DNA from 2 places in the Neorhizobium sp. 05N33 genome. Region 1 is predicted to be linked to the other one. Evidence: predicted binding sites of a transcription regulator. Region 1 holds the regulator's gene; the other holds the start of a gene.
The links. The regulator LexA, encoded in region 1, represses DNA repair genes until DNA is damaged. The targets are predictions, from matches to a motif close to TGTTCNNNNTGTGTTCNG.

Region 1 (14,943 bases):
ATCTTTCGTTCACCGAGCCCTACTTCCTCGGTTATCGTCTGGCGGCCGGTTTCGACCTCTTCAAGAGCAAGACCTCGTCGAACAGCTATTACGATTACAACGAGCAGGGCGTTACCCTGCGCGTTACGGCGCCGATCACCGAAGATCTGGCGACGACGTTCCGCTACACCTACAAGGAAATCGAATACTCCAACGACGGTGCCTTCGGCGCTGACGGCGTTCCTGGCACCGTAGACGACAATCTTTCGTCGCCTTACATCTCGATGATCGACAACGGCAAGTTCGTTCAATCGTCGATTTCGCAGACGCTGACCTACAATACGCTCGACAGCCAGACGCTGCCGCGCGAAGGCATCTACGCGACGATCACGCATGAATATGCAGGTCTCGGTGGCGACTCCGACTTCTACAAGATTTCCGGTCGTGCCCGTTACTTCCAGCTCCTGTCGACCGAAGCTGACCTGATCGGCTCCATCGCAGTCGGCGCCGGCCATGTGGTTTCCACCGGCGACAATCTGCATGTCTTCGACCAGTTCACGATCGGCGGTCGTCAGGTTCGCGGCTTCGAGAACGACGGTATCGGTCCGCGTACGACCGATCACGGCGACGCGCTCGGTGGCACGACCTACTTTACGGCCTCTGCCGAAATGACGATGCCGATGCCGGCTGTTCCGGAAGACTTCGGTCTGCGTGCTGCTGTCTTTGCCGATGCCGGTACACTTTACGGCAACGATGTTCCGCTCGGCACCAGCACCGCGCAGGGCACCAGCATGAACTGGCGTGCTTCGGTCGGTGCGGGTATCATGTGGGCGTCGCCGTTCGGCAACATCCGCTTCGACTACGCGCATCCCGTCATGAAGGAAGACTTCGACGAAACCCAGGAATTCCGGTTCAGCATGGCGAACCAGTTCTGATCATCTCCGCTCGCGATTGCGAGCGGAAATCTGTTCTGGAGCTTTAGCTTTATGGACCACAATGAATTCTTTCCGCCCCATGATGGCGTGAGCCTGCGCGAGTTGGCCGCCCTTCTTGGGGCCGAATTGCTTGATGGCAGCGCCGGAGATCGGTTGATCCGTTCCGTTGCACCCGTTGCGCGGGCCGGTGAGGGCGAGATTTGTTATATCCTGTCCCGGAAAAGCCGTCGCGAACTGGAGAGCTGCAAGGCTTCCGCGATTATTTGTGACACGGCGATCCGTTCCATCATCCCGGCCCATATCCCGGTCGTGCTGACCAAGACCCCGCACACGGCGTTTGCGCAGGCGGGTGCTATCCTGCATCCGATCGCGATGCGACCGTCTCCGATCACCTCGTTTCCGCCCGGCATTTCGCCGGCCGCTTTCGTGGATCCAACCGCCAGGCTTGAACCCGGCGTCGAAGTCGAGCCCATGGCCGTGATCGGCGCGCGGGCGGAAATCGGCACCGGCAGCCGCATCGGCGCCGGCAGCGTCATCGGCGCCGACGTCAAGATCGGCCGGGATTGCACAATCGCCGCGGGTGCGAGCGTCGTTGCAGCTCTCATCGGTAATGGCGTGATCATCCATAATGGCGTTCGCATCGGCCAGGATGGCTTCGGTTTTGCTCCGGGTCCGAGAGGCATGCTGAAAATCGTTCAGATCGGCCGCGTCATCATCCAGGACAATGTCGAGATCGGCGCCAACACGACCGTCGATCGCGGCGCCATGGATGATACGGTCATCGGCGAAGGCACCAAGATCGACAATCAGGTTCAGATCGCCCACAACGTCCGCATCGGCCGCCATTGCGGCATTGCGAGCGGCGCAGGTATTGCCGGTTCGACGCGGATCGGCGACGGAGTATTGATCGGTGGCGCATCCGGTATTAATGGACACATCTCGATTGGAGACGGCGTGCAGATCGCCGCGATGAGCGGTGTGGTGGGGGATATTCCTGCCGGGGCGCGTTATGGCGGCATTCCCGCCCGCCCGATGCCGGATTTCCTCCGCGATACCGCGGAAGTCTTGATGCGTTCGGACGAGCGGGCGAAACGCAGAGGAGAGAAGAAGAATGACTGATGAGACCAAGCCGGTGCTCGGCGCGGCCGATATTCAGGAAATCATGAAGCTGCTGCCGCACCGCTATCCTTTTCTCCTGGTCGATAAGATCGTCGAGATCGATGGCGATAACTCCGCGATCGGCATCAAGAACGTCACCGCCAACGAGCCGCATTTCACCGGGCATTTTCCGGAGCGGCCGATCATGCCGGGCGTGCTGCTGATTGAAGGCATGGCGCAGACCGCCGGCGCAATCTGCGCCAGGAAGGAAGGCGAGGGTGGCAATCTCGTCTACTTCATGACCATCGACAATGCCCGCTTCCGCAAGCCGGTCGTGCCGGGTGATCGGGTCGAGTTCCATGTCACCAAGCAGAAACAGCGCGGCAATATCTGGAAATTCCATTGTGACGCGAAGGTAGACGGCGTACTTGTTGCCGAAGCCGATATCGGCGCGATGATCCGGCGCAAGGAAGAAGAATGAAAAGCATTGCAGCTAGCGCACGCATCCATCCGTTAGCTTTGGTCGAGGACGGTGCCGTCATCGGCGAGAATGTCGTCGTCGGCCCGTTTTCGCATGTCGGTCCGCGTGTGGTGCTGAAGGATGGCGTCGAACTGGTTTCGCATGCTGTGGTAAGCGGCCGTACCGAGATCGGCCGCAACTGCCGAATTTTCCCGATGGCGATCATCGGCGGCGTCTCCCAGAGCCTTCATGAGGCTGGCGAGGATTCGACGCTGACGGTTGGCGATAATTGTACCATGCGCGAAGGCGTGACGATGAATTGCGGCACGGTCGGCGGCGGTGGCAAGACCGTCGTTGGCGACAACTGCCTGTTCCTCGCCAATTCGCACGTGGCGCATGACTGCCAGCTCGGCAACGACATCATCATGTCGAACAATGTCATGCTCGCGGGCCATGTCCATGTGGCTGATCGGGCGATCCTCGGTGGCGGCTGCGCCGTGCATCAGTTCACCCGCATCGGCCGCCAGGCTTTCATCGGTGGGCTAACGGCCGTCAATTACGACGTCATCCCGTATGGCATGCTGAACGGCAATCCCGGCGTGCTCGGTGGCCTGAACGTGGTCGGCATGACCCGCGCCGGCATTGAACGGGCGACCATCCATGTCGTCCGCCGCGCCTTCAAGCAGATCTTCGAGGGCGAGAGCAATATCCGCGCCAACGCAGCGGCGATCCGTAACGACTACGCCGATTGCAAGGAAGCGATGGAAATCCTTGATTTTATCGCGGCCGATAGCGATCGCGCCATTTCCTCGACGTTCCGCGGCAAGGGCTGACCCGCGATGGCCGGCCTCCCGAGCCTCGCGCCGAAGGGCCGGCTGGCGATCATCGCCGGGAAGGGCTTTTTACCCCTCTATGTAGCAAAAGCCGCGCAGCAGGCCGGTGAAGCGCCGCTCATTCTCGCGCTCGCCAATGAATCCGATCACAGCTTTGATGGTTTCGAGGCGGTTTCCGTCGGCGTCGGCGATCTTGCCGCAATCGAGCGCCTGTTTCGCGACAAGGGCGTCACCCGCGTCATCCTGTCGGGAGGCGTGGCGCGAAGGCCTGACTGGCGTGACATCCACCCGACCTTCCGCACCATTCTGAAAGTCCCCTCCGTGGTTCGCACGCTGCTGTCCGGCGGTGACGATTCAGTGCTCCAGATGGTCATCAAGCTCATCGAGGCGATGGGCTGCGAGGTGCTGGGCGCCCACGACATCGTCCCCGGCCTGCTCGCCAAGACCGGACCGCTCGGTGCTCATACGCCATCCGATGATGATCGCCGCGACATCGATCGTGCGTCCGAAGCCGCCAAGCGTCTCGGCGAACTCGATATCGGCCAGGGCGCCGTCAGCGTCGGCGGACGTGTCGTGGCGCTTGAGGGCGTCGAGGGCACGGACCGGATGCTCGAACGGGTGGCGGCATTGCGCGCCGAAGGCCGTATTTCGGCCCGCCGCAAGGGCGTGCTCGTCAAGCTCTGCAAACCGCAGCAGGACATGCGCGCCGACCTGCCGACGATCGGCCCGTCGACCGTGGAGAATGTCATCCGGGCCGGGCTCGCGGGCATCGCCGTGGAGGCGGGGCGCGCACTTGTGCTGGAAGAAGCGAAGATGATTGCCGCGGCCGATGCTGCCGGTATTTTCGTCTGCGGTATCGATCCAGGTCTGCCGCAAGGAGGATTGTGATGGTCGAGACTTTGAAGGTTGGCGTCATCGCCGGCGAAGTATCGGGCGATCTCCTCGGCGGCGATCTGATTGCGGCCTTGAAGGCAGCTTGTGGCGGCGAGGTCGAACTCATCGGCGTCGGCGGCGAGGCGCTCGAAGCGCAGGGCCTCAATCCGCTCTTCGATTTTTCGGAGCTGTCGATCATGGGGATCACCCAGGTGATCGCCCGCCTGCCGAACCTGATCAAGCGGATCAATCAGACGGCGGCGGCCATTGTGGCTGCAAAGCCGGATGTGCTGATCATCATCGACAGTCCCGATTTCACCCATCGCGTCGCCAAGAAGGTGCGGGCCGCTCTGCCGGACCTGCCGATCGTCGACTACGTCTGCCCGAGCGTCTGGGCATGGAAGGAATACCGCGCCAAGGCGATGCTCGCCTATGTCGATCATGTCCTGGCTGTGCTGCCGTTCGAGCCCGAGGCCATGAAGCGTCTCGGCGGACCGGAAACAACATTCGTCGGTCACCGCCTGACCGCCGATCCGTCGCTCCTCAAGGTCCGCGGTATCCGTGCCGAACGCCCAGTAAAGGCGCAGGGCGAACAGAGGACGATCATGCTGTTGCCGGGCTCCCGGTCGGCGGAGATCAAGGCGCTTCTGCCGGTCTTCGGCGAGGCGGCTCGCGAGTTCGTCGCCCGCAACGGACCGACCCGCTTCGTGTTGCCGACGGTTGCCCGCCAGGAAAAGCTGGTGCGCGAGATCGTTGCCGGTTTCGAGGTCAAGCCGGAGATCACCGCTGATACGGACGGCAAATGGGCGGCATTCGCCGAAGCCGATGCAGCGCTTGCAGCCTCGGGTACGGTTATCCTGGAACTCGGTCTTGCCGGGATTCCACTGGTCTCGGCCTATAAGACCGACTGGCTGATCACCATGCTCGCAAAACGCATCAGGACCTGGTCCGGCGCCCTGCCGAACCTGATCGCCGACTATGTCGTCGTGCCGGAATACGTCAACGAGGTGGTGCGGCCGGCAAGCCTGTGCCGCTGGGCCGAGCGCTTATCCTCCGACACGATGCAGCGTCGCGCCATGATCGAAGGTTTCGATCTTACGTGGGAGCGCCTGCAGGTGCCCGTGCCGCCCGGTGAGGCCGCCGCCGGCATCGTTCTCCAGGTTATGGACACTAAAAAACCCGGCCATTTCTGACCGGGTTTTTTGTTGGGTGTGGCTTGCCGATTAACGCTTGGAAACCGGGATGTAGTCGCGCTGGGCTTCGCCGGTATAGAGCTGACGCGGGCGGCCGATGCGCTGTTGCGGATCTTCGATCATTTCGGCCCACTGGGCGATCCAGCCGACGGTGCGGGCGAGAGCGAAGAGCACGGTGAACATGGTGGTGGGGAAGCCCATCGCCTTCAGCGTGATGCCCGAATAGAAGTCGATATTCGGGTAGAGCTTCTTCTCGATGAAATACTCGTCGGTGAGCGCGATGCGTTCCAGTTCCATCGCGACCTGCAGCAGCGGATCGTCCTTGTGGCCGAGTTCGCCGAGCACTTCATGCGTGGTCTTCTGCATGATCTTGGCGCGCGGATCGTAGTTCTTGTAGACGCGGTGACCGAAGCCCATCAGGCGGAACGGATCGTTCTTGTCCTTGGCGCGGGCGATATATTCCGGGATCTTGTCGACCGTGCCGATTTCCGTCAGCATGTTGAGCGCAGCTTCGTTGGCGCCGCCGTGGGCCGGGCCCCAGAGGCAGGCGATGCCGGCCGCGATGCAGGCGAACGGGTTGGCGCCCGAGGAGCCGGCGAGGCGGACCGTCGAGGTCGAAGCGTTCTGCTCATGGTCGGCATGCAGGATGAAGATGCGGTCCATGGCGCGAGACAGCACCGGATTGACCACATATTCTTCGCACGGAACCGCAAAGCACATGCGCAGGAAGTTCGACGCATAGTCCAGGTTGTTCTGCGGATAAACGAAGGGCTGGCCGATATGGTATTTGTAGGCCATCGCGGCAAGCGTCGGCATCTTGGCGATCATGCGCAGCGAAGCGACCATGCGCTGGTGCGGATCGGTGATGTCGGTAGAGTCGTGATAGAAGGCAGACAGCGCCCCGACACAGCCGCACATGACGGCCATCGGATGGGCGTCGCGGCGGAAGCCGGTGAAGAAGCGGCTCATCTGCTCATGGACCATCGTGTGGTGGGTCACGCGATAGTCGAAGTCCTTCTTCTGGGCAGCGGTCGGCAGTTCCCCGTAAAGCAGCAGGTAGCAGGTTTCCAGGAAGTCGCCGTGCTCGGCGAGCTGTTCGATCGGATAACCGCGATGCAGCAGGATGCCGGCGTCGCCATCGATATAGGTGATCTTGGATTCGCAAGACGCCGTCGAGGTGAAGCCGGGGTCGTAGGTGAAGGTGCCGGTGTGCTTGTAGAGAGCGCCGATATCGACCACATCGGGACCGATGGTCCCCGACTTGACCGGCAGATCGACTTGTCTGTCACCGATTACCAGATTTGCGCTTGTTTCCGTCATGCTGATCCTCCAACCTTTTGGCGGCATGGCGCCCTAAAAGCGCCACAAGAATTAAGCGTCCACCAGTTTAGCTATATGATCCTAAAGCTGATGCCAAGCTGTCGTGACGGCATTTTGTGCAGCGCGAAAAATTATTGAGCAACAGCTTTTGCTTGGATGTCCAACTTCCTGTTGCATGCCCTTTCGGTGGCTCGGAATTCCCGATATTTAACCGCCAGTTGACGACCGAAGAAGAAACGCGCAGGTTGTATTGCCGCATGTCTGGCGGTGGGGCGGACAGAGCGTTTCATGCCGGAGGAAAATGCATTTCCGACGCATGCCAAGGCAGGGAAACTGATATCCCGGCCGCCGGACCCCCGCATAAACACAAGCGCTCCCGACTCGGGCAAGCTCCGAAATCTGGCCGAGCTTTTCCCCGCGATCGAGCGCCGCCCGCCGGTCCATACGCTGGACGGGGGCTTTCGCCGCTCCGCGAGCCGGCGCCTCGATCGGTTGCTACGCAGTTTCCCGATCATGCTGGAAGAGGAGACGGTCTATGGCCATGGCTTCCTTTTCCTGCCGGTCGTCGTCGGGGCAGGGGCCGTCTGCTGGTTCGCACTGCCCTATAACCCTGCGTTCTGGCCGTTTTTCCTCGTTTTTTGCGTATGTACGATCTTCGTCATCGTCTCGCGCCACCGCTCCGGCACGATCCATCTCTTGCCGCTCGGTGTCGCGCTCTTTCTGGGCGGCATGATGCTGGCACAGTTCGAGACGTGGCGGCGGTCCACCGTCGTTCTCGATACGCCGGTGACAACCGAGCTTGCCGGCGTGGTCGAGCGCAGGGAGATCGATGCCCAGGGCCGTTGGCGTTATGTCGTCCTTATCGACCGGACATCCAATCCGGAAGTCAGGCGCCCGCCGGAGCGTGTATCGCTGCTTGCAAGGTCTCGACATGAGCCCGCCCAGATCGGCGAGACGATCAGCGGCCGCGCGCGCCTTTCACCACCCTCCGGACCTGCACTGCCTGGCCTCAACGACTTTGCCTTCTCCTCCTATTTCGACGGCATCGGCGCGGTCGGATTTTTTTATGGAGCGCCGAAAAAACAGGCTGCCGGTCCGTCGACCCGGAGCTGGATTGCCGACATCGAAAGCCGGCTTTTCGATCTCCGCAGCGCAATCGCCACCCGTATCCGCGAGACCGTGCCGGGAGATTCCGGCGCCTTTGCTGCGGCAATCGTGACGGACGAACGCCGGGCGATCTCCAAGGGAACGACCGAAGCTTTACGGCTTTCGGGATTAGCCCATATCGTCGCCATTTCCGGACTGAACATGGCGCTCGCCGCCGGTATCTTCTTCGTCGGCGTGCGGACCGTGCTCGCGGTCTTTATGGGCTTCGGCCACGCCTATCCGGTGAAGAAGATCGCCGCACTCGGCGCTCTGATAATGGTCACCGCCTATTACCTGATCTCCGGTTTCGGCGTTTCGGCCGAGCGGGCCTACATCATGATGGCAATCATGCTGGTTGCCGTCCTCTTCGACCGACCGTCGATCAGCCTGCACAATGTGGCGCTGTCCGCGCTCGTCATCATCGCCATGTCGCCCTCGGAAATGCTCGGGCCGAGCTTCCAGATGTCGTTTGCCGCCACCGCCGCCCTGGTCGCCGGTTATGCGCTCTGGAAACAGAGGGCCGAAGGCCGCGATCCTCAGCCTCTGCCGTTCCGTCACCGCATGGTGATGCCTATCCTGGCATCGTGGAACTTCGCAGCCGGCGTCTTCGTCACCTCGCTGATCGGCGGCGTTTCGACCGCGATGTTTTCGGTCGAGCATTTTCATCGCATCGCCACCTATGGCCTCGCCGCAAACCTCGCAGCCATGCCGATCATCTCCTTCGTGGTGATGCCGGCCGGTCTGGTCGGCATGCTACTGATGCCCTTCGGCCTTGATGCTCCCTTCATGAAGCTCATGGGCCTTGGCCTGGAAGCGGTGATCGCTATTGCCGGGCACGTGGCTGCCTGGGGTGGCGATGTCGGGATAGGCCGCCAGCATCCATGGTTCCTGACGGTCTCAACGGCAGGCTTCCTGCTGCTGACCCTGCTCAGGACGAAGCTAAGGCTGATCGGTCCGCCGCTGATGGTGACCGCTCTGCTGCTTTCCTGGCATGAGCGATCGACGCCTCTGGCGGATATATTGGTCTCGGAAGACGGGACAATGGTGGCGCTCGTAAACGGGGAACAGGTTTCCACCAACCGCGCCCGCCCGCCTGATTTCATCTACGACCAGTGGAAGAGGGCGCTTCTGCTCGGCGACCCGACCAAACCGGACATGTCGCCGGCCAGGGACAAGCCGCCCGACCGCAAACCAGCAGGCGCAAAAAACGATAAGCGCCGCGAGTTGACCTCGGCGGAACTCGAAACAGTGAGGTTGCGAATAAGCCAGGTGACTTCCGACCGCTTCACCTGCGAGCCTAAGGCCTGGTGCGCCGCAAGCACGGGCAATGCCATCATCGTGGCCGTAGAAGACGGCCGTTACGCCGGCGCTGCCTGCGACGCCGCCGATCTTGTCATCGCCCCGCGGGCACGCTTCGACCGATGCCGGTCCGGCGGACTGATGATCAATGGCACGACGCTCAGAAAGACCGGCGCGCTGGAGATTTCGCTGAACGACACGGGCGACATGCGACGCTGGCAGGTCCGTGCCGCAATGGCGGCCGAGGACCGGCCCTGGACTAGGCACCGCCACTACGATTGGCGAAGCCAGAGTTTCGACAACGCGTTGCCGGAACCGCTCCGGCAGCTGATCAGTGATAACGGCGGATGAGGCCGACGAGCTTGCCCTGGATCTTCACCCGGTCAGGCCCGAAAATGCGGGTCTCGTAGGCGGGGTTGGCGGCTTCGAGCGCGATCGAGGCGCCGCGGCGGCGAAAACGCTTCAGCGTCGCTTCCTCATCGTCCACCAGCGCCACGATGATGTCGCCGGGATTGGCCGTCGTGCCGTTGCGAATGATCACGGTGTCGCCATCGAGAATGCCTGCCTCGATCATCGAATCGCCCTTGACCTCCAGCGCGTAATGCTCGCCGGAGCCGAGCATCTCGGCCGGCACGGAGATGTCGTGCGTGTTGTTCTGGATCGCCGAGATCGGCACGCCGGCGGCGATGCGGCCCATGACGGGAACGGTCGTGGCGTTCGACGAGCCATCGTTGGCCGCGAGTTTCTGAGGTGCTGCGGCCGGCTGCGGTTTGCCGAGGCTGCCCTCGATGACGCTGGGCGAAAAACCGCGCCGCGGCTGAATGCTCGGCGAATAGGCTTCCGGGAGCTTGATGACTTCCAGCGCGCGGGCCCGGTTCGGCAGGCGGCGGATGAAGCCGCGCTCCTCGAGCGCCGTGATCAGACGATGGATTCCGGACTTGGACGCAAGGTCGAGCGCGTCCTTCATTTCGTCGAATGACGGCGGGATACCGGATTCCTTCATGCGTTCGTGAATGAACAGAAGCAATTCCTGTTGTTTGCGCGTGAGCATCTTTTGGCACCCTCAGAGTCGGAAACAAATCCAGAACGGACACTATATGTTCCATATGTGTTCCGCAAGTCCCTAAATTTCTGTGAAGTATGATGATTTTTTCTTCATAGATGCGTGCCAGATATCTGGTGTCACACCACTTGCGCGGCGCCAGCCCGCTGCCAAAGTAGCTTTGCGATTCCAATTCAGGGGGCCCTCGCGTGAACGCAAGACCGATCGATCATCTCGTGCTGCCGGTGGCGGGACTTACCGCTGCGCGTTCCCGGCTCACGGAGCTCGGTTTTACAGTTGCGCCGGATGCTTTTCATCCTTTCGGCACCGCCAATGCTTGCGTGTTCTTCTCGGATGGGACCTACCTGGAGCCGCTGGCTCTTGCCAACCGACGCCATGCGGGTGTTGCGGCAAAGCGCGGCAACGTTTTCACGGCTCGCGATCTCGCCTTCCGCAAGACGTCCAACCGGCAGGGCTTTTCCGCTCTCGTTGTCGCGACCCGCGATGCGATGGCCGATCATGCGCGTTTCAAGATGCGCGGCGTTTCGGCAGGCGACGTGCTCGAATTTTCCCGCGGCATGATCCTGGCCGACGGTTCCGAGACGCAGGCGAGCTTCCGGCTGGCATTCGCCGGCGATGACCGCGCGCCCGAGTTCTTCCTGTTTTCCTGCCAGCGCATCAACCCGCTGCCTGCCGACCGCGAGCTGGAGCGGCATGCCAATACCGTCACCGGCCTGAGCGAAATCATCCTGTCGGCCCCGACACCTGCCGATTTCGCTCCGCTGGTCGAACAGGTGCTGCTGACCAAGGCCGCGCCGGAGGCTGCACCGCTCCAGCTTGCCGCGGCCAATGCCCGCATCCGGATCCTGCAGGATCGGGAGCTCGAGGCGGAATTTGCGGTTCAGCCGACCCCGGGCGCCGAAGGACTGCGCGGCCGGGCGGTCATCTTCAAAACCGCCGATCTTGCCGTGACAGAGATCACCCTTGCTGCTAATGACGTCGCATTCGTCCGCCGGGAGGGCCGCGTTCTCGTCTCGGCGGCGCCCGGCCAGGGTGTTTTGTTCGGCTTCGAGGAATAGATCATGGAAGTTACCGCAAACTCCAGCGTCTCCGTCGGCGAAGGAGGCGGCAAGGTGGTTTTCGCGCAGAACGCAAAACTGTCGCTGATCGCCGGTCCCTGCCAGATGGAAAGCCGCGACCACGCCTTCATGATGGCAGGCGCGTTGAAGGAACTCTGCAGCAAGCTCGGCATCGGCCTCGTCTACAAGTCCTCCTACGACAAGGCCAACCGCACGTCGATTTCAGGCAAGCGCGGCCTCGGGCTCGAAACCGCCATGGAAATCTTTGCCGACCTCAAGAAAGAGTTCGGCTTCCCGGTTCTGACCGACATTCACACGGAAGAGCAGTGCGCCGTCGTGGCCGAGACGGTCGACATCCTGCAGATCCCGGCCTTCCTCTGCCGCCAGACCGACCTGCTTATTGCGGCGGCCAGGACCGGCCGCGTCATCAACGTCAAGAAGGGCCAGTTCCTGGCGCCTTGGGACATGAAGAACGTGCTTGCGAAGTTCACCCAGAGCGGCAATCCGAATGTGCTGCTTTGCGAGCGCGGCGCGTCCTTCGGCTATAATACGCTGGTCTCCGATATGCGCTCGCTGCCGATCATGGCGTCAATGGGCGCGCCGGTGATTTTTGATGCGACGCATTCGGTGCAGCAGCCGGGCGGGCAGGGCGCTTCGACCGGCGGCGACCGCACCATGGTGCCGGTGCTGGCGCGCGCAGCCGTGGCTGTCGGTGTCGCCGGCGTCTTCGTGGAAACCCATCAGGACCCCGACAATGCTCCCTCGGACGGCCCGAACATGGTGCATCTGAAGGACATGCCGCGGCTGCTCGAAAAGCTGCTTGCCCTCGACGCCGTCGCCAAGGCGGCGTGAGCGCGCCCACAAAAAGCACGCAAACTGCTTCGATTGTAATTTTCGTGTCATTGATTATGAGACATTTTCAGTGACCTCGTGACGTCAAGTTCAAACCCAGGGAGAGACCCTTGACCGCCATCACCGATATCATCGCCCGCGAAATTCTCGACAGCCGCGGCAATCCGACCGTTGAGGTGGATGTCTATCTGGAAGACGGTTCGATGGGCCGTGCGGCCGTTCCGTCGGGCGCCTCCACCGGCGCACATGAAGCCGTCGAGCTGCGTGACGGCGGCAAGCGCTATCACGGCAAGGGCGTCGAAAAGGCGGTCGAAGCCGTCAACACCGAGATCTTCGATGCGATCGGCGGTTTCGATGCAGAGAGCCAGATCCATATCGACAAGACCATGATTGCGCTCGACGGCACGCCGAACAAGTCGCGCCTCGGCGCCAATGCCATCCTCGGCGTCTCGCTCGCCGTTGCAAAGGCTGCCGCCGAGACCTCGGGCCTGCCGCTCTACCGTTATGTCGGCGGTCCGAATGCGCATGTCCTGCCGGTTCCGATGATGAACATCATCAACGGCGGCGCCCATGCCGACAATCCGATCGACTTCCAGGAATTCATGATCATGCCGGTCGGCGCCGACACGCTGAAGGACGCCGTGCGCATGGGCTCGGAGATCTTCCACGTCCTGCGGAAGGAACTGGCGGCCCAGGGTCACAACACCAATGTCGGCGACGAAGGTGGTTTCGCACCGGGCCTGAAGAGCGCGCCGGAAGCCCTCGATTTCATCATGAAGTCGGTCGAGAAGGCCGGCTATACCCCAGGCGACGACGTCTGCCTGGCGCTCGACTGCGCCTCGACCGAATTCTTCAAGAACGGCAAGTACGAGATGGAAGGCGAGGGCCGCACGCTCGAGCCGGAAGCCATGGCCGATTACCTCGCCGAGCTTGCAGCAAAATACCCAATCATTTCGATCGAAGACGGCATGGCCGAAGACGATTGGGCCGGCTGGAAGTACCTGACCGACAAGATCGGCGCCAAGTGCCAGCTCGTCGGCGACGATCTGTTCGTCACCAACTCGTCGCGCCTGCGCGATGGCATCAGGCAGGGCGTCGCCAATTCGATCCTGGTCAAGGTCAATCAGATCGGCTCGCTGTCGGAAACGCTCGATGCCGTCGAGACTGCCCACAAGGCGGCCTACACCGCAGTCATGTCGCACCGCTCGGGTGAAACCGAAGACTCGACGATCGCCGATCTCGCCGTCGCCACCAATTGCGGGCAGATCAAGACCGGCTCGCTGTCGCGCTCCGACCGGCTTGCCAAGTACAACCAGCTTATCCGCATCGAGGAAATGCTCGGTCCGCAGGCCGTTTATGCCGGCCGCAGCGTCCTGAAGGCCTGACAGCCTCCCAGGCTCGACATTTTCATGGAAGCCCGCGCCGAAAGACGCGGGCTTTTTTCGGACTCGATTCTGGTCAACGATTGCTTAAGCAAGTTCTGCGAATTTGAAGCTCTGTTTCGGATCGATTTGAGATCCCGTAAGCGTGGCAAGGCGTTAGAGCGGTATGTGGACAAAGCATCATAAGAAAAGAAAATTCGGCCGTTTTGTTCTTCCCGCCATCACAGTCGCGTTTCTTTGCTACTTCGGCTATCATTCCATCCATGGCGATCTCGGGCTGATCGCCACGGAGGAATTCGAACGTCAGCGGCAGGCGCGTGCAGGCGAGCTCGCAAAGTTGACCGCTCGGCGCGAGACGCTGGAGCGGCAGGTTCAGCTGATGAGCGATGGTTCGCTTGACAAGGATATGCTGGACGAGATCGCCCGTTATCAGCTGAACGTCTCGCGCGGCGACGAAATCGTCATCTTCAACAACTACTTCTAAATTAACCGAAATCCAGTTAATTTCATATTTCTGTAACCTTTTCATAGTGTTGCATGGAATGTGAGCCATGCGTTTATGGCATTGCTGGGGCAGCTTTTCTTGCCTATGGTACGCCCCGAAACCAGAGTGGGAATCTGGCGATATACGTCAGAGCGTAATCTCGCTCTCAACGCAGAACTCAAAGGGAGGGATGAATGGCGCCGACAAAAACCGCGTCTGTATCCGGCCGCAAACCAGCGGCAAAGTCTGCAATCAAATCAGCCTCGAAATCCTCCGCCAAGGAGTTTACGGGCAAAAACACCCCGGATTTCGGCAAGGATCAGGATCTTCACGCCTATCGTGAGATGCTGATGATCCGCCGTTTCGAGGAAAAGGCCGGCCAGCTCTACGGCATGGGCTTCATCGGTGGTTTCTGTCACCTCTATATCGGCCAGGAAGCTGTCGTCGTCGGCATGCAGATGGCGCAGCAGGAGGGTGACCAGGTTATCACCGCCTATCGCGACCATGGGCATATGCTGGCAACCGGCATGAGCGCGCGTGGCGTCATGGCGGAGCTGACCGGACGCAAGGGCGGCTATTCCAGGGGGAAGGGCGGCTCGATGCACATGTTCTCCAAGGAAAAGCATTTCTACGGCGGCCACGGCATCGTCGGCGCCCAGGTTTCGCTCGGAACCGGTCTCGCCTTCGCCAACAGGTATCGTGGTAACGACAGCGTCTCGGTCGCCTATTTCGGCGATGGCGCGGCCAACCAGGGCCAGGTCTACGAGAGCTTCAACATGGCGGCCCTCTGGAAGCTGCCGATCGTCTATATCGTCGAGAACAACCGTTATGCGATGGGCACCTCGACGGCCCGTGCGACGGCGCAGTCGAACTACTCGCTGCGTGGTTCCGGCTTCGGCATCCCCGGCATCCAGGTCGACGGCATGGACGTTCGTGCCGTGAAGGCCGCCGGCGACGAGGCGCTCGAG
Region 2 (14,943 bases), on a different contig from region 1:
AGCGTCGCAGGCCCGATCGCCAGTTCGAGATTGTCGAACCGTTGCAGGTCTGGTGTGAGATTGACCTTCGCCGAAAAGCCGGCTGAGCGCAGCTGGCGCAGTTCGGGGGCCACCCGTCCGGAAAGCCAGTCGGAAAGGCCGGACGGCTGGCTGGACGCGACCAGCATATCGCCGACGAAGGACGTCCGATCGCGAAGCACGAGGCTGCCCTTCGCCTCCAGCTGCGTGCGGCCCGGCAGGGTCGCCACGACGTTGTCCACAGTCCAGCCGCGGCCCGCCGGCCGTATGTCGAGCCTGATGTCGCGGATGGTCGTATCGTTAGCGACGATCGCCGGCAGCCTCAGGCTGGCGCGGCCGGGCACCTGCGGAATAGGAATAGACGCCGCCAGCCGGATGAAATTGTTGATGCGCCGCTGCGCCGAGGCGGCGGCATCGCGACCGGTCTTGGCCCGCGCGCCGTCGCCCAACCGGTTGACGTCAATCTGCTGGCCATCGGCCGTCAGCAGGAACTCAGGCTTGTTGCCGGTATCGAGCGTCGCCTCACCGGTCACTACGTAAGGATTGTCGCTTGCCCCGACTTCCAGCCGGTATTGCGGAATACGGATGCGCTCATTGGTGACCTCGAAACCGCCCTTCAGGCGCGGTCCGGGCGGTGGCGGCGTCACCGGTTCGGTCTCGTCCTCCTCCTGCAGGAAATCGAGTGTGAAGTTGCCGTTATAGGCAGGCCTGTTGTCGGCAACGGTAAGCTCGCCGTCGAGATTGATCTCGACAGGCTGCGCATCCGGCCAGAGCCTGAGACGCAGCGGCATACGCTTGCCCTCGGCATCCGCCGTGCCGCTCGCCAGGTTGAACCGGGTCTCGTAACCGTCGAGCGTCGCATTGCCTTCACCGCGCCAGGGGCCGCGCAGCGAACCTGCGGAAAAGTCGCCGGCAAAACCGGTGATCTGCCGTGACTGGCCGGACTGTTCGTCGATCAGGTCGATCTCGCCGCCGGTGACATGCACGTCCTCGATGACGACGGTATGAGCCGGGATCGCGGCGCGACTGCCGCGCATCCAGTCGAGCGTACCGTCCTTCAGCAGCCGGACCCGCGCCTTCGGTTGCTCGATGCGCATGTCGAAGATCCGCGCCTCGCCGGAGAGGAAGGGCGCAAGCTCCATATCCATCGAGAATTGCGCGATCTGCACCAAAGGCTGGCCGTCCGTATCGGCCCCCACCCTTACGTCGTGCAGGGTGACTGAGGGAAACGGCAGTATACGCGCATCGACATTGCCGTGGACGGTGACCTTCTTGCCGAGGATGCGGCTTGCCTGTTCCTCGAAGCTTACCCGCAGGCTCGCCCAGTCGACGAACAACGGAGCAAGCAGCGCCGTGAACAGCGCCACCACCACCAATCCGCCGAATGCCAACAGGATGCGTCCGAGCACGGTATCCGTCTCCCTGATCTTGCTAAGAGACTAGTTCTATTGGGTTCGCAGGCAAGTCAAGCTTGCGGGAGCATCTCATTCGGCATTCCTGAAGATCTTGCCGGGATTGAAGATATTCTTGGGATCGAGCCCCTGTTTGATGGTCCGCATCAGCTGGACTGCACCGCCCAGTTCCTCTTCCAGGAACGACATCTTGCCCTGGCCGATGCCATGCTCGCCGGTGCAGGTTCCGTCCATCGCAAGTGCCCGGTGGTTGAGACGGCCGATGAACGCCTCGACCTTGTCGACCGAAGCCGGATCCTTACCGTCGAAGAGCACCAGGACGTGGAAATTGCCGTCGCCCGCATGGCCGACGATCGGCGCCAGCAACCCCTGTTCCGCAATATCGGCCTGGGTTTCGGCTACGCACTCGGCAAGCCGCGAGATCGGCACGCAGACGTCGGTCGACAGGCCGTCGAGTTCCGGCGCCAGCGCCCGGCTCGCCCAGTAGGCATTGTGCCGCGCGTTCCACAGCTTTGCCCGCTCCTCGGCATTGGCGGTCCATAGAAATTCGTCGCCGCCGCATTCCGTGGCGACCTCGGCAAACTGCGCCGACTGCAGCGCCACCGTTTCCTCGGTGCCGTGGAATTCCAGGAACAGCGTCGGCTTTTCCGGATAAGAGAGTTTCGAATAGGCATTGCAGGCCCGCATCTGCACGTCGTCCAGCAGTTCGATGCGGGCGACCGGAATGCCCATCTGGATGGTCATGATCACGGCGTCACAGGCGGCCTTGACGCTCGGAAAGGCGCAGACGCCGCCGCCGATCTTTTCCGGAATGCCCTGCAGCCTCAACGTCACCGAAGTGATGACGCCAAGAGTTCCTTCCGAGCCGACGAAGAGACGGGTCAGGTCGTAGCCGGCCGAGGATTTCCGGGCCCGCTGCGCGGTGCGGATTTCCTCGCCGTCTGCGGTGACGACGGTGAGCGACAGGACATTGTCCTTCATCGTGCCGTAGCGCACCGCATTGGTGCCGGAGGCGCGGGTGGCGGCCATGCCGCCGATCGAGGCATTGGCGCCGGGATCGATCGGGAAGAACAGGCCGGTGTCGCGAAGCTCACGGTTCAGTTCCTCGCGTGTGATGCCGGGCTCGACGGTTACGTCGAGATCGGCCGGGCTGACCCGAAGCACCTTGTTCATGCGGCTGAAATCGATCGAGATACCGCCCGACGGCGCATTCACCTGGCCTTCGAGCGAGGAACCGATACCGAAGGGCACGACCGGTACCCGATGTTCGGCACAGGCCCTGACAACGGCTTTGACGTCATCGGCGCTTTCAGCGAAGACGACGCCGTCCGGAAGCTGAGCCGGCAGATAGGTCGTCGTATGGGCGTGCTGCTCGCGAAACGACTGGCCGGTCTGAAAACGCTCCCCGAAGGATTGCTTGAGGATGCCGAGGGCCGTCGAGATGCCCTCTTCGTTGCGAAGGCCCGCCTTCACGTCCTTGATCGCCATGGCCATTCTCCTCCTTGTCTTTTCAAGGGATTGGTTAGGCGACGGGTCGGGTTTTGTCCAGACGGAACAGCGGTGGGCCGATCGGGCGGAATCCGGCCTTGGCGATTTCGTTTTTTTGAGTCGGACGGGGCGCTGAAAGCTGCCTTGTAAGATAAGTAATAAGTGACACCTCTCAGCGCCCCGTTCGGCGGTTAATATCCGCGACTTCGGTCCCTCTGCGATGACGGGTGTTGTGGGAACGGTTGCGTGCCCCTCCGAAAGAGGGCGTCATGCACGCTCGCAGACCAGGATGCCGCAGGCCATGACTGCCGCCCGGCATCGTCTTCCACCTGCGCCGCACAATCCGGGCTCTTTAAAAACCCTCGGACGCCGCACGGCGCGGCCCCGATCACCCTGTGTGCCTCACAGGCACGCCCGACGCTCCATGACGGAAAACGAAACGAGAAGTCGGGTCCGACAGCTTTCTCATCCGTCCCGCGTCGCCGGAGGGAGACCATTTTCCGTGGACCCCGAATGGAAGGACTTACGTCGTTTCCTCCCACCCGGCGCCGGTCCCGCCTCGCCAGCACGCCTGCCGGTGTATCCGCGACGGAACGGGGGGATTTTAGGCACGGGCTGGGAGGACGGGGATGAGAGAGGTGGAAAATTAAACTAAGTCGTTGAGCCGACAGGCGGGTGAAGCTTGGGACATCCCCGCGACGGCGCGGCCCAACGAACTCGAATAGGATGCCGGACGCGAAACCTGATGCCGAACCTAGCCCGCTATGGCTACGCTCAGCCGCTGCTGTACCTGATCGACATTGCCGCGGACATAGACGGCCGTGGGCTTGCCGCCGGTGCTGGCGAGCGCAAGAGCGACGATGGTGACTTCCTCTTCGAAGGTCGTGACGTAAAGCACCTGGGCGGGATTGATGTATACGGACTGGTTATGGGTATTCTTGAAGCCGATCAGCGCCATACGTCTCTCCTTCTGCTGCGTGGCGGGATATGCCATGCCATGCACAAGGTTGCCGCAAGTTTAACAGGCCCGGCTCGTGACCGTTGTGACGATAAGAAGTCTCGAAACCGACCACCGCAGCGAGATGTCGACGATGAGCCTCCCGTGCCGGTAAGTCCTTGCGCCCCGGCAGGGTGAGTTTCCGGGTGCCGGGCGCGAATCGCGGGCAAGGCCTTCGCGTCACGGACAGGTCTTTTTGTCCCGGCGCAAAATAGTTCACCTGCGAGTCGTCGATCGATGCTCTAAATCAGGTTCTGCTTTTATCAAATTTCAGGAGATCAGCGATGGCGACAATTGCAATCATCGGCGCGGGTGCGATGGGGAGCGGGATCGGCCGGCAGTTGGCGGAGGGCGGCGCAAGCGTGCTGACCTATCTGGAAGGCCGCTCACCCGGGACCCGCGAGCGGGCCAGGGCCGCCGGAATGGCACCCGCCTCGCTTGAAGACATCATCGGGGCGCAGATCGTTCTGTCGATCGTTCCGCCCGCCGAGGCGATCGGCGTTGCCGAACGTCTGTCCGCGGCGATCGGAGAGCGCCCAAGCCCGGTGACATTCATCGACTGCAACGCGATCTCGCCAAAGACGATGAATGCGGTCGCAGCCGCTTTCAGGCCCGGCCAGGCGAACGTCCTGGACGGCTCGATCATCGGCCTGCCGCCGCAGCCGGGAAAGGCCGGACCAAAACTCTATATCAGTGGCGACGGGGCGGACAAAAGCGCCGTTCTCGCTGCGCACGGGCTTCACATCCGCCGGATCGAAGGGGCTGTCGGAGCGGCCTCGGCGCTAAAGATGTGTTATGCCGGCATCAACAAGGGCATGACCGGGCTCGGCACCGCCATGCTTCTCGCTGCCATCGGATCGGGTGCCGACCAGAGTCTTAAGCGGGAGATGGCCGAAAGCGCGCCCGATCTCGACCGGAAACTCACAAGCGCCATTCCCGACATGTATGCAAAAGCCTATCGTTGGGTGGCGGAGATGGAGGAGATCGCCGCGTTCCTCGGCGAAGACGATCCGGCCTCGCAGATTTTCAGGGGAATGGCGGGATTGTTCCAGAAGATGGCCGAGGACCGCGCCGGTGGCGGCGAGCTTGCCGGTCAGCTCAACGCCTTGCTGGGCCGGTAGATCGCAAAAAACCTCGACATTATCTCTTCTGTCCCCGGATCAGGTCCGAGGACAGGAAGGATGGGAGGAAACGAAGTACCCGCGCTCTCGAACGGATCGTCACTCGGCCCGTTACTCGGCAGCGAGCAGCCGTTCCTTGCCGTCCTCTTCCTCGTTGTCCTGCTTTTCCGGCTTGCGGCGGGTGGCATGCGCCAGTTCCTGATGGAACCGTGCTTCCTCGTGCACATGCGGCTTGGCGAAGCCCGCGATCAGAAGATAGGCAACCGGGGTGATGAAGAGCGTCACGATGACCGCAAAACCGAGGCCGCCGACGATCACCCAGCCAAGAGCGATACGGGCTTCCGCACCGGCGCCTTGAGCCAGCAGCAGCGGCACGCCGCCGATGACGGTGGCGATCATCGTCATCATCACCGGGCGCAGGCGAAGGGCGCAGGCCGTTTCGATCGCCTCGCGCACGCTTGACCCGCGGTCGCGCAGCTGATTGGCGAACTCGACGATCAGGATGCCGTTCTTCGCCATCACGCCGACGAGCAGCACGAGGCCGATCTGGCTGTAGACGTTGAGGCTCGATCCGGTCAGCACCAGTGCGATCGCGGCGCAGGCAAGCCCGAGCGGCACGGTCGACATGATGATGATCGACGACAAGACGCTTTCGAACTGCGCCGCCAGAACCAGGAAGATGATCGCGATCGCAAAACCGAAGGTCATCAGCATGGCGTTGGAGTTTTCGCCAAGCGTCTTGGCCTCCGCCATCGGCACCAGACGGACACCGGCCGGCAGCAGCGGCTGGGCGATCGCCGTGACTTCCTTGACCGCATCGCCGAGCGCCACGCCGTCGCGCAGGTTCGACGAGATGGAGACCGACGCGAGCTGCTGTTCGCGGTTGAGCTGCGGCGCAACCGCGCCTTCCTTCAGGGTCGCGATCGTCGACATCGGCACGATCTTGCCGTCGCCGGTCTTCAGGAAGATGTTTTCAAGATCGGTCGGATCGTCGATCGGCCTCGTGGTCGAGGTGAGCTTGACGGGCAGCGCATCGCCGTTGACGAAGACGTCGACGACGGAACGGCCCTCGAGCAGCGACTGCATGGCGGTCGACAGGCCGGTAATGTCGATGCCGAGGTCGGAGGCCCGCTCGCGGTCGATCGCCACCGAAAGCTGCGCCTGGGTCGGCTCGTTGGTGAGGCGCGGCGTATCGAAGAACCGGCCGCCTTCGCTTTCCATATGCGAGACGAGTTTCAGGGCGGTCGAGGTCAGGAGGTCGTAGTCGTTGCCGACCAGCGCCATCTGCAGCCCGTTGCCGGCGCCCCGGATCTTCAGGCTGTTCGCCTGCATGGTGAAGCCGCGCAGCGCCGGAACCCTGAGCGCTGCAGCATTGACGTCGGCAGCGATCTGGTCCTGGCTGCGGGTGCGCTCGTCCCAGGGCGCCAGCGTCAGGACCATGAAGCCGCTATTGGTGTTACTGCCGAACCCCGAGATCGAGAACACATTGGTGATCTCGCCGGAATCGCGCAGCGACTTCAGGTTCTCCTCGACACGCTGCATCTGATCGCGCGTATAATCGAGGCTGACGCCTTGCGGCGTCGTCAGGCGCAGCATGATCGTGGCGCGGTCTTCCCGCGGCGTCAGCTCGCTCTTGACGAGGCCGAAGACGTTGTAGGCGGCGACCGAGAAGACCACCGAGACGACGATGACGACAAGCGGCGCGTTGAGGCAAAACCGCAGCGAGGACGCATAGACGCTGGCAAACGCGTTGCCGAAAGCACCGAGCAGGCCGTGGTCTTCCTTCATCGGCTTGGTCAGCATGCGCGACGCAAGCATTGGGCAGAGCGTCAGGGCGGTCACCGACGACAGCGCCACCGAAAAGGCGAGAACGAAGCCGAATTCCTTAAACAGCCCGCCGATCTGGCCGGGCAGGAAGGACAGCGGAATGAAGACGGCCGCGAGCGTCGCGGTCGTCGCGATGACGGCGAAAAACACTTCCTGGGTGCCGAGCACGGCGGCGGCGCGTGGTCCCATGCCTTCCGCCCGTCGCCGGACGATGTTTTCGAGCACGACGATCGCATCGTCGACCACGAGACCTGTCGCCAAAACGATCGCAAGCAGCGTCAGGATGTTGATCGAGAAGCCGACGAGATAGATCGCCACCAACGTGCCGATCAGCGCCACCGGCATGGTGATCGCCGGGATCAGCGTGGCGCGCCAGTCGCGAAGGAACAGGAAGATGACCACGACGACGACCGCCGCCGAGAGCATCAATGCGGTCTCGACTTCGTGCAGCGCGCCCTGGATGAAGATCGCGTCGTCGCCGGTAACCGCGATGCGGGTGCCTTCCGGCAAGGTCTTCTGCATCTCCGCGACGGCGGCCTTGACGCCTTCGGAAATGTTAAGCGTGTTGGACTGCGCCTGGCGGATGATGCCGAGGCCGACGCCCTGCACGCCGTTGGCGCGCAGCACGGTCGTGCCGTCGTCCGGGCCGAGCGCCACGGTCGCCACATCGCGGATGCGGACGTTCGGCCCGATCAGGACGTTTTCGAAATCCTGCGGCTTGGTGAGGCTGGCGGTGGCGCGAACGACGATGTCCTGCGTCGTGCTCTTCAGCGAACCGGCCGGAACGTCGAGAGCGGCGCTCGACAGCGCCTTGGAAACGTCGGCAACGGTCAAGCCGCGACCGGCCAACGCAGCCTGGTTGATGTCGACGCGGAATACCTTGTCCTGGTCGCCGTAAAGTTCGACGTCCGCCACACCTTCCACGGCGGCGAGGCGGTCGACGACCGCGTTTTTGACCAGCTGGGTCAGGTTTTCCATCGACATCTTCGAGGATGTCACCGCCAGGCGCATGATGGCGTCGGAATCGGCGTCAGCCTTGACGATGCGGGGCTCGTCGGCATCTTCCGGCAATTTGTTGATGACCCGGCCGACGGCATCGCGCACGTCGTTGGCGGCTTCCGACAGGTTGATGCTATCGGAAAATTCCATCGTCACGCGGCTGGAACCGAACTGCGACTGCGACGACAGCGCCTTCAGGCCGGACACGCGGGCGACCGCGCCTTCGATGACCTGGGTGACTTCCTGGTCCATCGTCTGCGGCGAGGCGCCGTCGTAATTGGTGCGTACCGTGATGACCGGCTGGTCGACGTCGGGAAGTTCACGCACTTCGACGCCGGCAAGCGCCGCAAGACCCGCGACGACGAGCAGCGTGTTCAGGACGGCGGCAAGAACGGGCCGGCGGACGAAGAGAGCGGTGAAGCTCTGGCTGGATTTCTCCGCATCGCCCTTCCCCTCGTCGTCGTGGCCATGCCTCGGAAGCTCCATCTTCATTGGCGCGCCACCTCAGCGGTTTCCGGCGCGCCGAAAATCCGGACTGACGCCCCCTCCCTCACCCGTTGCAGACCTTCGGTCACTATCCTGTCGCCCTCTTGGAGCTCGGCGCCCACGAGTACTGCATCGGGATTGCGCTGAACGACGCGCACCCGGGTCTTGACCGATTTATTGTCCTTGACCTGCCAGACATAGGAACCCTCGCCGTCCCACTGGACGGCGAGCGGATCGACCGCCGGGTATCTTTCGCCGGCAAAGCGCATGCCGACATTGAAAGCCATGCCGGCGCGCAGAACATCGCCCGGATTTTCGACACGGGCGCGGATGCGCATCGTGCGGCTTGCCGCGTCGATACGGTTGTCGATCGCCTCTACCTTGCCGGAGAAGACCTGGCCCGGGCGGGCGATCGAGCTCGCGTCGACTGCCTGGCCCGGCTCGATGGCAACGGCGAAACGCTCCGGCGCCCAGAAGTCGACCAAAATAGCCGTGCGGTCGTCGATTGTCACCACATTGGTCTGGGTGGTGACGTTGTCGCCGATATTGACCGCGACGATGCCCGCGATGCCCTCGATCGGCGCGACGATATCCCGGCGCTTCAGGTTGAGTTCGGCCGTGGCGAGCGCAAGCTTGGCAGCCTGTTCGGCGATCTGGGCATTGAGCACGTCGAGGCGCGAGAACGACTGGAGGTTCTTGTAGGACGCGGATTTTTCCTGGGCGCTCTGCAGCGCGACCTGCGCCTTTTCGCGCTCGATCGTCTGTTCTTCGTCGTCGAGGCGGGCGAGCACCTGGCCCTTGGTGACCTTCTGGCCGGAAACGACCCTGATCTCGTTGATCGTTCCGGAAGACTGCGGCATGACGACGACGGACTGGATCGCCTCGCCGCTGCCGATCGCCGTGAGGCGGTCGTTGACGGTACCGATCGCCACCGGCTGGGCGACGACGAGCGTGGCGCGGTTGCCACCCTGTCCGCCCTGTCCGCCGGCACCGCGCTGGCCGTTCTGGCCCGCGTTGTTCTGGGCCGCGTTCGTGGATCCGTTCTGAGAATTTCCCTGTACTGCGCCCTGACCTTGCTGGCGCGCCGCCGCATTGCCGTTTGCACCGGCGGCTGCCGCCGTTGCGGGCTGGGGGGCATGTTTCGGGCTTATGGCTGCAATCACTCCACCGGGAACGCCGAACTTTGCAAGCGTGGCTCCTGCACTCGGCACTAGGTAAACCCACAGAGCCAGCGCTCCCGCCAGGACGGCGAGACAGAGCAGAAGCTGTTTCCAAATCCGCATTCAATTCTCCGAAGGAGGCACGAAAAGGCCATATTGCCGGGGAGTATCCTTTTTTGCGGGTGCTCACGCAATGGGTCTTCGGCAACCTTACAAAAATGTAACCTCGCGAAATCTCACGGGTATGTTAGACGGCAAGCATACTTATACTCCTAAAATTGCCGCTTTCGCAGAGCGCAACCGCCGGGCTCTTCACACTTTAGCCTTGCCTTGTGTGGAGACTGGGAATGAAAGCAGAACATTTTCTGGTCTTTCAGGTCCGAATCACTACATTGGCCGCATGACGAACAGTTTCGACGACATTCCGTTCTTCGATGAAGAACCGCAGCACCCGCAGGCGCCGCGCAACACGGCCCCCGCTCCGGCACAGGCTGCGGGCAGTGGCGGCCTCGGCATCGCCGCGCGCGCCATGGCGGCCCGCGACCAGCACCGTGCGCCCGACTATCTCGCAGGCCTCAACCCCGAGCAGCGGCTGGCGGTCGAGACGCTGAATGGACCGGTTCTAGTGCTCGCGGGCGCGGGCACGGGCAAGACGCGGGTGCTGACCACCCGCATCGCCCATATCCTGGCAACCGGCAGCGCCTATCCATCACAAATTCTTGCGGTGACCTTTACCAACAAGGCTGCCCGCGAAATGAAGGAACGCGTCGGCGTGCTCGTCGGCGGCGCGGTCGAGGGCATGCCGTGGATGGGCACCTTCCACTCGATCGGCGTGAAACTGTTGCGCCGCCATGCGGAACTCGCGGGCCTTCGCTCCGACTTCACCATTCTCGACACCGACGACGTGGTGCGGCTGATCAAGCAGCTGATCCAGGCCGAGGGACTGGACGACAAACGCTGGCCGGCAAAGCAGTTCGCCGGCATGATCGACACCTGGAAGAACAAGGGCCTTACCCCGCCGGACATTGCCGAGGGCGACGCCCGTGCGTTTGCCAACGGCAAGGGCCGCGAACTCTATGCCGCCTACCAGGCACGGCTTCGCACGCTGAACGCCTGCGATTTCGGCGATCTTCTGCTGCACCCGATCGCGATCTTCCGCAAGAACCCGGATCTGCTCAAGGAATATCACGGCAAGTTCCGCTATATCCTGGTCGACGAGTATCAGGACACCAACACGGCCCAATACATGTGGCTGCGGCTGCTCGCCCAGCGGCCGAAGGACATTCCCCAGAACGTCTGCTGCGTCGGCGACGACGACCAGTCGATCTATGGCTGGCGCGGCGCCGAAGTCGACAACATCCTGCGCTTCGAGAAGGACTTTCCGGGCGCGAAGGTGATCAAGCTGGAGCGCAACTACCGCTCCACCGAACACATCCTCGGCGCCGCCGGCCATCTGATCGCCCATAACGAAGGCCGGCTCGGCAAGACCCTGTTCACCGACCGCTCCGACCCCGACGACGAGAAGGTGGTGGTGCATGCCGCCTGGGATTCGGAGGAGGAAGCGCGCGCCGTCGGCGAGGAGATCGAGAACCTCCAGCGCGGCAAGCACAAGCTCAACGACATGGCGATCCTGGTGCGCGCCTCGTTCCAGATGCGCGAATTCGAAGACCGGTTCGTGACGTTAGGCCTCAACTACCGCGTCATCGGCGGCCCGCGCTTCTACGAGCGGCTCGAAATCCGCGATGCCATGGCCTATTTCCGCATGGTCTGCCAGCCCTCCGACGACCTCGCCTTCGAGCGGATCATCAACACCCCGAAGCGCGGCCTCGGCGACACGACCGTGCGTTACCTGCACGACTACGCCCGCGCCCGCGACATCCCCATGCTGCAGGCGGCGGCCGACATCATCGAGACCGACGAACTGAAGCCGAAGGCGCGCAAGGCGCTGTTCGACGTCGTCACCGATTTCCGCCGCTGGCAGGGCCTGCTCGAAAACACGTTGCACACCACGCTTGCCGAGCAGATCCTCGACGAGAGCGGCTATACCGCCATGTGGCAGAACGACAAGTCGGCGGAAGCACCGGGACGGCTGGAAAACCTCAAGGAACTCGTGCGTTCCATGGAGGCTTTCGAGAGCATGCGCGGCTTCCTCGAGCACGTCTCGCTGGTCATGGATGCCGAGAACAACGAAAACCTCGATGCCGTGTCGATCATGACGCTGCATTCGGCCAAGGGCCTGGAATTCGACACCGTCTTCCTGCCCGGCTGGGAGGAAGGCCTGTTTCCGCACCAGCGGGCGCTCGACGAGGGCGGCCGCTCAGGGTTGGAAGAAGAACGCCGCCTCGCCTATGTCGGCCTGACCCGTGCAAAACACCGCTGCCATATCTGGTTCGTCTCCAACCGCCGCATCCACGGCCTGTGGCAATCGACCATGCCGTCTCGTTTCCTCGACGAACTGCCGGCAGCCCATGTGGACGTCGCAGCCTCGGACAGCAATTACGGCGGTTATGGCGGGCGCGGCGGCTATGGCCAGTCGCGCTTCGACAAGGCCGATCCCTTCGCCAACACCTATTCGACGCCCGGCTGGAAACGCGCCCAGGCCAACAAGACCGACGCTACCCGCGACAACTGGGGCACCCGCTCCGGCCACGCCGTGGAACGCATCGGTTACGGCGAAAGCGGCCCGCGCACCCGCACGATCGACGGCGAACTGGTGGCCAAGTCCGTGGCCGACAAGCCCTCGCAATTTTCGGTCGGCGACCGGGTGTTCCACGTCAAGTTCGGCAACGGGAATATCTCGGCGATCGAAGGCAACAAGCTGACGATCGAGTTTGATCGCGCCGGGCAGAAACGGGTGCTGGACGGGTTTGTGGAGCGGGTGTGAGCTTGGACATTGCTGCAGGGCCTGACGACCAGATTGAAATCCTGCTGCTGACCGGACCTGCGGGCGTCGGCAAGTCTACTCTTTCCTGGGAGATCTCTGCTCGCCTCGCCGAGGCCGGTATTGCGCATGCGGCGATCGAAAGCGACGAACTGGACCGGATATTCCCGCGCCCTTCGCGTCAGGACCTGGAGCGGCTGTCTCCCGGCACGATCGATGTCAGTGCCCTCACCCTCAAGGCGATATGGTCGACTTACAAGGAGCTGGGGAGCAAGCGCCTGATCCTGTCGGGCGTGATGATACACCTGGATTTCGACAGAAGGTGGATCACATCGGCGATACCCGGCGCCAGGTTCACTGTCGTTCGCTTGATGGCAACAGAAGAAAACATTGCCAGCAGATTGGCCCGGCGAGAAACTGAAGGAAGCATGGAGGATCAACTCGGACGTTCTCTCCGGCAGATGAACCGCATGGCGACCGAAACGGGCAAGGATATTCTTTACATAAATACCGACGGACGCACCGCTTCCGAGATTACAGACGACGTTTTAGCCAGGATAGACTGGCTTCAACCGCAAAATCGGACTGAAATGTTCTAGACTTGCTTGGCCACCAGAGCAGCCACACGGGCGGACAGTCAACCTTGTCAGCCTCCCTGTCTCCCGCTACCTCAAGCACCGGAGCTTTGGAATTTTTAAGGGAGGAACTCATGAGAGCCATCGTCACGGCCCCTGGCGGGCTCGATGCCCTGAAGCTCGTCGATCTGCCGGATCCCGGCAAACCGGGCCGGGGCGAAATCCGGGTGGCGCTGCATGCGAGTTCCATCAATTTCCATGACCTGAGCGTCGCAAGCGGCAGGACGCCGACCGATGGGCGGGTGCTGATGGCGGATGGCGCCGGCGTGGTCGAGGAGGTCGGCGAAGGGGTGACCGAGTTCAAGCCGGGCGACCATGTGGTCTCCTGCTTCTTTCCGGACTGGCAGGATGGTCCGCCTTTGCCCGGCGGTTTTTCGCGCACGCCCGGCGATGGGATCGACGGCTTCGCGACGGAATATGCGGTGCGGCCGGCGGCCGCCTTCACGCTTGCTCCGAAAGGTTTCAGCCATGTGGAAGCGGCGACGATCACCACGGCTGGCCTGACCGCCTGGCGGGCGCTTGTCGAGCTCGGCAAGCTGAAGGCCGGCGAGACGGTGCTGGCGCTCGGCACGGGCGGCGTGTCGATCTATGCGCTGCAGATCGCCAAAGCCATGGGCGCGCGGGTGGCGATCACCTCCTCCTCGAACGACAAGCTGGAGCGCGCCAAAAAGCTCGGGGCCCAGTTTACGGTCAACTACAGGGATCATGCCGACTGGGGCAAACAGGTTTTTGACTGGACCGGCGGCCGCGGCGTCGACCATGTGGTGGAAGTCGGCGGTCCCGTAACGCTCGGACAGTCCATCCAGGCGGTGAAGATGGGCGGCCATATCGCCATGATCGGGGTGCTGACCGGCGCGCGCGGCGAAGTGCCGACGGCGGCGCTGATGGGCAAGCAGGCGGTTCTTTCCGGCATCCTGGTCGGCAGCCGCCGGCAGCAGCAGGATTTCGTGCGTGCACTCGATACGGGTCTCGTCCGGCCGGTGATCGACCGGGCGTTCCCGCTCGAAAAGCTCGCCGACGCCTTCCGTTACGAGATGAGCGGCAGCCATTTCGGCAAGATCGGCATCGAGTGGTGATACGCCGAGGGCAGAGGTTCTGCTTGCAGGGAGCCCCTGCCCCGGTTACCTCAAACCCGGCAATCAGGGAGCGCCCATGTTTCTCAGCAATCAGGACGTCATCGAGCTCACCGCATGGCGGCGCAAGCTGCATGCCATGCCGGAAATCTCCGGCGAGGAGATCGCGACAGCGGCGGAGGTGCAAGGGGTCCTCGCCGATACGAAACCGGATCGGATCGTGACCGGCCTCGGCGGCACGGGCGTCGCGGTTATCTATGAGAGTGGCCTTCCCGGCCCGTCCGTTCTGTTCCGCGCCGAGCTGGACGCGCTGCCGATCGAGGAGATCGGCACGCCGGACTATCGCTCGCAAATCCCCGGCAAAGGCCATATGTGCGGCCACGACGGTCACATGACCATGCTTGCGTCGCTGGGGCGCCAGTTCGGCCGGGAAAAGCCGAAACGCGGCCGCGTCATCCTGCTCTTCCAGCCGGCCGAGGAGACAGGCGCCGGCGCGGCGGCCGTCATCGCCGACGAAAAATTCCAGGAACTGGCGCCGGATTATAGCTTTTCCCTGCACAACATGCCGGGCCTGCCGCTCGGCCATGCCTGGCTGAAGGACGGCATCGTCAACTGCGCCTCGCGTGGTCTGAAGATCGTCCTGTCCGGCCGCACCGCGCATGCCTCCATGCCGGAGACCGGCATCTCGCCGGTGCCGGCGGTGGCAACGCTGATGCCGGCGCTGACGGCCCTCAGCCGAGGCTCGATCGCAACCGGCGACATGGTGCTGGCAACGGTGACGCATGCCTCGGTCGGCGAACCGGCCTTTGGGATTGCGCCCGGCCATGCCGAAGTCTGGGTAACGTT

Region 2: the regulator LexA is predicted to act here: its motif matches at 9,852-9,869, upstream of AC1DLT_RS14055 (ATP-dependent helicase).

What each region holds. Positions count from the first base shown of each region.
Region 1 is NZ_JBFTNK010000016.1:31,351-46,293, reverse strand. It holds gene bamA (outer membrane protein assembly factor BamA) at 1-914, shown strand, start outside; gene lpxD (UDP-3-O-(3-hydroxymyristoyl)glucosamine N-acyltransferase) at 966-2,033, shown strand; gene fabZ (3-hydroxyacyl-ACP dehydratase FabZ) at 2,026-2,493, shown strand; gene lpxA (acyl-ACP--UDP-N-acetylglucosamine O-acyltransferase) at 2,490-3,305, shown strand; gene AC1DLT_RS26490 (LpxI family protein) at 3,312-4,193, shown strand; gene lpxB (lipid-A-disaccharide synthase) at 4,193-5,371, shown strand; gene gltA (citrate synthase) at 5,402-6,691, opposite strand; gene AC1DLT_RS26475 (ComEC/Rec2 family competence protein) at 6,980-9,487, shown strand; gene lexA (transcriptional repressor LexA) at 9,468-10,187, opposite strand; gene AC1DLT_RS26465 (VOC family protein) at 10,388-11,257, shown strand; gene kdsA (3-deoxy-8-phosphooctulonate synthase) at 11,261-12,109, shown strand; gene eno (phosphopyruvate hydratase) at 12,220-13,494, shown strand; gene AC1DLT_RS26450 (FtsB family cell division protein) at 13,658-13,975, shown strand; gene pdhA (pyruvate dehydrogenase (acetyl-transferring) E1 component subunit alpha) at 14,170-14,943, shown strand, end outside.
Region 2 is NZ_JBFTNK010000004.1:344,112-359,054, reverse strand. It holds gene AC1DLT_RS14085 (AsmA family protein) at 1-1,427, opposite strand, end outside; gene AC1DLT_RS14080 (FAD-binding oxidoreductase) at 1,503-2,918, opposite strand; gene AC1DLT_RS14075 (hypothetical protein) at 3,673-3,876, opposite strand; gene AC1DLT_RS14070 (NAD(P)-dependent oxidoreductase) at 4,200-5,036, shown strand; gene AC1DLT_RS14065 (efflux RND transporter permease subunit) at 5,148-8,348, opposite strand; gene AC1DLT_RS14060 (efflux RND transporter periplasmic adaptor subunit) at 8,351-9,631, opposite strand; gene AC1DLT_RS14055 (ATP-dependent helicase) at 9,909-12,392, shown strand; gene AC1DLT_RS14050 (AAA family ATPase) at 12,395-12,988, shown strand; gene AC1DLT_RS14045 (zinc-dependent alcohol dehydrogenase family protein) at 13,099-14,100, shown strand; gene AC1DLT_RS14040 (amidohydrolase) at 14,177-14,943, shown strand, end outside.